Linked DNA regions of Brasilonema sennae CENA114. The main gene of each other region encodes a partner of the protein of the gene in region 2 in a complex. Links are inferred from orthologs where the notes say so. Each region holds a gene or a part of one and is shown on either strand. Other genes may lie near its edges.

What was found.
Region 1: the proteins of pheT (region 2) and pheS are in contact, whole or in part, in a crystal structure (PDB 6P24), measured with the Escherichia coli proteins. The link is inferred for Brasilonema sennae CENA114 from one-to-one orthologs.

What each region holds. Positions count from the first base shown.
Region 1 is NZ_CP030118.1:5,512,385-5,515,366, reverse strand. The notes cover bases 4-2,979. They hold pheS (phenylalanine--tRNA ligase subunit alpha), read left to right. Parts: upstream 4-983; coding sequence 984-1,976; downstream 1,977-2,979. Other genes in these bases: DP114_RS23125 (RecQ family ATP-dependent DNA helicase), read right to left, coding at 2,855-2,979; DP114_RS23130 (GNAT family N-acetyltransferase), read right to left, coding at 2,113-2,679; iscB (RNA-guided endonuclease IscB), read left to right, coding at 4-934. Also shown: more of iscB, read left to right, coding at 1-3; more of DP114_RS23125, read right to left, coding at 2,980-2,982.
Region 2 is NZ_CP030118.1:2,104,637-2,107,676, forward strand. Bases 6-3,039 are described here. They hold pheT (phenylalanine--tRNA ligase subunit beta), read right to left. Parts: upstream 2,722-3,039; coding sequence 289-2,721; downstream 6-288. Other genes in these bases: DP114_RS08920 (YciI family protein), read right to left, coding at 6-190; DP114_RS08930 (HD domain-containing protein), read left to right, coding at 2,814-3,039. In the rest of the region: more of DP114_RS08920, read right to left, coding at 1-5; more of DP114_RS08930, read left to right, coding at 3,040-3,040.

The sequences.
Region 1 (2,982 bases), 3.4 Mb from region 2 along the record:
GTTTGTGAATCGCACTAGAGAAAAAGGGTGGTTAGCACCGTCGTTGCGGCACCGCGTATTAACTACCGAGACGTGGGTGAAGCGTTTATGTAAGTTTGCGCCGATAAGTGCAATTGTCCAAGAGCTTGTCAGGTTTGACTTGCAGCAGATGGAAAATCCGGAAATCTCTGGAATGGAATATCAGCAAGGTGCCTTGCAAGGATATGAAATTAAAGAGTATCTTCTCAACAAATGGGACAGGAAATGCACTTACTGTGGGGCGGAAAATATCCCTCTGCAAGTTGAACATATTTGCCCTAAAGCCAATGGAGGAACTAATCGAATCTCTAATTTGTGTTTAGCTTGCCAAAAGTGCAATCAGAACAAAGGTACGCAAGACATTGAAACCTTCCTTGCTCAAAAACCCGACCTTTTGAAGAAAATCTTGTCTGAGGCTAAACGACCTTTAAAAGATGCAGCGGCAGTAAATTCTACGCGCTGGTCGTTATTTAATGTCTGGAAAAGTTTAGGGCTGCCTGTTAAGACGGGTTCGGGTGGTTTAACGAAGTTTAACCGGACTCGTTTATTGCTCCCAAAAGCACACTGGATTGACGCAGCTTGCGTTGGGATTACTGGCACGTTAAAAATCTTAATAACTAAGATTTTCACCGCAAAATCGACAGGACACGGCATAAGAAGGATGTGCCGAATCAATAAATATGGTTTTCCCTGTACAGCCCCCAAGCAAACTTTTACTCATGTATCGACAGGCGATTTTGTAAGAGTTCAGATAGTCAAAGAACGCAAAAATCTACAGTCTGGAACATACACTGGACGCGTCAAAACACCGACAAACAAAGGGTGTGAAGTCGTTATCAATGGGTTTAGAGTTGGGTTTTCAACAATGAAGGGTGTGTCCAGAATCCATTGCAGCGACGGGTATAACTACGCTTGACCACGAAAAGCTACGAATTAACGAGATTAGGATTTTCGACTAAAAACTAATGACTAACAGTTTAGAGGCTCAACTTTTAGAACTGCGAGAGGAAGGAGAAAAAGCGATCGCCGCTGCTGATACGCTAGAACGTCTGGAGGAACTTAGAGTCAGCTACCTCGGGAAAAAAGGTCAACTTGGGGCGCTGTTGCGGACTATGGGACAACTGAGTGCGGAGGAACGACCAAAAATTGGGGCGATCGCCAACACAGTCAAAGAAGCTTTGCAAAACAGCTTAGATCAGCAACGCGCAACCTTGGAAGGGGCGAAAATTCAGGCACAGCTAGATGCTGAAACATTAGATGTAACAATGCCAGGAATTTACCGTCCTCAAGGTCGTGTTCATCCCCTCAATAACATCATCGACAAAGCTTTGGATATCTTTGTCGGGTTGGGCTACACCGTAGCTACTGGACCAGAGATGGAAACAGATTACTACAATTTTGAAGCTCTGAACACCCCACCCGACCACCCCGCCCGTGATATGCAGGATACTTTTTACCTGCCAGACGGGAATCTGCTGCGGACTCATACCTCGTCGGTACAAATTCGTTACATGGAAACAGAGGAACCGCCCATCCGGGTGGTTGCGCCAGGGCGAGTTTACCGGAGAGATAACGTAGATGCGACTCACTCAGCAGTTTTCCACCAAATAGAACTTTTAGCCATTGACGAAGGACTGACGTTTACTGATCTTAAAGGCACCATTAAGATATTTTTGGAAGCTATGTTTGGTGAGTTACCTATTCGCTTCCGCGCCAGTTATTTCCCGTTTACAGAACCTTCTGCTGAAGTTGATTTGCAGTGGAATGGTCGCTGGTTGGAAGTTATGGGTTGCGGTATGGTCGATCCAAATGTGCTTAAATCGGTGGGTTACGATCCGGAAGTGTATACTGGGTTTGCCGCTGGTTTTGGTGTGGAACGTTTTGCGATGGTTTTACACCAAATTGATGATATTCGCCGTTTGTACGCAAGCGACCTTCGCTTTTTGCGGCAGTTTTAAAAAAGTTAGGGGTTAGGAACTGTAACTTAATCTATAGACAAAGCTACCCATTACTACCCATTTTTGGGTAGCTTTTCTCTTGCGATACGCTCAATAACATCACTTAAGCTTCCGGTTCATACTGTTGTTAGTCTAGTTAATTGGCGTTGCGTTCATTATCCGAAGCGAGTTCCAACGTCATCAGGTGTTCGTCGTAAAAACGTCCAGCTTTCGAGAATGTCTCTTGCTCAGTACCGTAGATGCGGAAGCCAAGCGATTGGTAAAGACAGATTGCCGCTTTTTGTTGGGTCACGACAGTTAGGTTGACTCTCCTGATGCTTCGCGCGTTCGCTGCCCAACTCAAAGCTTGCCTGACAAGCGATCTACCACAACCGTTGCGACGGAATGCGGGCAAAACATATAGCCCCCCAAGATGAGCGCGGTGCTTCTCGTTGGGTGCGCAATAGCGAGAAATCCGGACGGTGCCAATGAGTTGATTGTCTTGAAACGCTCCGAAAAAGCAACGCTCGTCGCTTTGTGCGAGTCTTGCAGCTATCTCAGAAAGATTTGGTTCATCCTCTGGCAACGAGCCGAAAGCTGGGGGATGTTCATGAAGCGCAAGCAAACGCACAAAACGATATGATTCAGCATCAGCGGGAGAAAGCACTCGTACGCTGATGGAAACAATGCTGTGTTGAGGCTCGCTGGTTTGATTTTCATTCATACAGACTGGTAGAAACGCCTAACGGTGAAGCTAACCGGAGTCAGGTGACTGTTGCATTGTAATCGATTCTCCTAACTTTTCTGGTGATGTTGTACTTTAGCCAAATTTCAAAGATTCTGTACAAACTCTTGCCACTCAGCACGAAAAGCATTTTTTTCAGCTTCTGTCAAGAAAGTTATTTTCGGCAGCAATTATCACAATGACCACAACGCCAGTTCTTAATTTCTTCCTCAAAACCAAAAGCACTCAATAAAAAACGCCAGCGACAATCTCTAGTAGTAAGATATTGATTCATTTGCTTGG
Region 2 (3,040 bases):
GGCGTACGATCGCTTCGTCTTCCGCTTCATAAATGCCAAAAACTTTAGTGACATCTGTCGTAGGACCAATAGTAACTAACACACCGGATTCTTTCTGTTTTGCTAGTCCATCTAGATGTGCTTGACGGTAAGGGGCGCGTTTTTCCAGAACGTCTTGGCAGTAAGTTCCCCACATGACATATTTAGGCATAATTTTACGAATTCAAAATCCAAAAAATCAAAGTTCAACAAAACACGAACAAACAAGAGCAAAAAATTTCTTTAGTTTTCACTCTTGTTTCTTGTGGCTTAACTCCTCAAAGTTACGCCAAATTTCTCCGCTAGGGCTTCGCGGACTTTATTATGTACTGGTTCAACTTCGCTATCGGTGAGGGTGCGATCGCTTACTCTATAAATCAAGCGAAATGCCAAACTCCGTTGTCCTTGGGGCACATGCTCCCCGCGATATTCATCAAACAATTCTACAGATTTCAGTAATTCTTTACCTGCTTTGGTGATGACTTTTTCAATTTCGGCAACACTCACCTTAACAGGCGCAAAGAAAGCAATATCTCGGTCTGCGGCTGGATAAGTGGAGTAAGGGTGGAATTGTGGTGTTAAGATTTCATCTTCATCTAGAGAATCCAAAAGCACATCTAAATCCAACTGGAACAGGTAGACTGAATCTGGTAAACCTTTTTCTTGCCGCAGTTGGGGATGCAATTGCCCAAACAGACCAAGCCTATTACCTCCTATCCATAGGGAAGCAGTGCGTCCTGGGTGCAAGCGGGAATCTCTGCAATCCGGTTGATATTCTACCTGCAAGCCAAACTGTTGAAACACATTTTCTAAAATACCTTTGGCTTCAAACCAAGTCATTGGTTGTTCGCGATCGCTTGTTGTCCATTTACTGGAGGAAATATCGCCTCCCATAATCCCAGCAATAACGTCTGTTTCTTGCAAACCTTCTTCTTGCCAGAAAATTCGTCCAATTTCAAAGCCGTTCAGCGAACCATTGCCCTGTTCCAGGTTGTATTGAAATGCATCAATTAATCCCGATATCAAGTCAGTTCGCAACGCCGAATATTCCACAAATAACGGATTTGCCAACACGATTTGTCTATCTTCCCCAGGTTTTACCAAGGAATAGTGGATTAATTCTGTCAATCCTTCTGCTCGCAATAGTGCTCGTAACTTGCGAATCAGTTCTTGTTCAAGAGGCAAATAACCTGCTTCTGCCTTGTCTGGCAAGGTATCGCAAAAGCGATCATAGCCGTAGAGACGAGCAATTTCTTCAATTAAGTCTATTTCCCGTTCTAAGTCGCGGTAACGATAGGGAGGTACGGAAACCATCCACTTGTTATCGGGTATGGAAGTGAGTTGACATCCCAATGCTGTGAGGATGCGTTCAACATCTGGGCTTTGGATTTCTCCTGTTTCCTCACCTAAATCAATTGGTCCGAGAACCTGGTTGACTCGATCCAAGCGTAATTCAATCGAACGCGACCAACTAGAGCGATCAGGACGAGAATCATTAATTTCTTGATGTATGATAACTCCTCCAGACAGTTCGCTAATCAGCGATAACGCACGACGAGTTGCGACTTCCAACTCAGCGCGGTTGACTCCCCGTTCGTATCTTCCAGAGGACTCACTTCTTAAACCGACACTGCGAGAAGAACGCCGAATTGCGACTGAATCAAATAGCGCTGCTTCTAAAACGAGGTTTTGAGTTCCATCATGCACTTCGGTTTCCTCGCCACCCATAACTCCTGCGATCGCAACAGGTTTATCATTAGCGGTGATCAGCAAATTTTGTGTAGATAGAGTGCGAGTTTGTCCATCGAGAGTTTTGAGAGTTTCCCCAGCGTTGGCGAAGCGGACACCAATCGCCAGATTCTCACTTCCAGCAACCGATTGTAAACGGTTACAGTCAAAAGCGTGTAGTGGCTGTCCCCATTCCAACATTACGTAGTTAGTAATATCTACAATATTATTGATGGGTCGCACTCCAGCAGCACGCAAGCGCTGTTGCAGCCACTCAGGTGATTGTGCAATTTTTACCTGGTCAATCACCGTGCCAATGTATGCTGGGCAAGCTTGTGTATCAGCGATTTTTAAAGTTAAATTAAACCCACCTTGAGAAATCGAAACTTCACCTGCTTGAGGAAGCGTTAGCTTTGCCCCTGTCAAGGCTGTGACTTCCCGCGCGATACCAACCATACATAAGGCATCTGCACGGTTAGCAGTCGCCGTGACATCTAAAATCACATCATCTAAACCTAACAGTGGACGTACATCGCTACCAAGTGCCAAGTTCTCTTGAGGAAAAATATGAATTCCGTCTACATCATTGGGCAAACCCAGTTCCTTGAGGGAACAAATCATCCCCTGTGATGGAACTCCTCGTAGTTTCGCGGGTTTAATTTTTAAATCTATGTTTGGTAAGTAGGTGCCTACAGTTGCTACGGGTACGTAAATATTTGCCCGGACATTGGAAGCACCACAAACGATATTTAAAGTTTCATCCGTACCGATATCGACTTGGCAAACACTTAATTTGTCGGCGTTGGGATGCGGTTGTCGTTCCAGCACTTTCCCCACAACAACGCCTGCTGCCCAAGTGCGGCGATCTTCAATATCTTCTACCTCAAACCCAGATAGTGTCAGCGTTTGTGCTAATTCTTCTGGGCTAAGTTTCAACTCCACTAGTTCTTGCAACCATTTCAGTGAGATACGCATGGTCTTGTGTTGCCTTGTCTGAAATCTAAGCTAAATTAATGCATAGACTATTCTAGAACTATTCCACGAAGTTCCTCACACATTTTGGAATTATGCACACAAAAGCTGCTTTACCTATTACTCTTTTAAACGGCAAGCAAACTTTGCCTATTATTGAAGCTTATTTTGAGTTTAATCATCTTAAACATCTCTATCGTCAGGGTTGGCTAAACCACGGTATTCAACCAAAGTCTTGTGAAAGTGTTGCAGAACACTCATTTTGTGTGGCATTATTAGCTTTATTTTTGGCTGATGAATATCACCTTGAATTAGACACAAC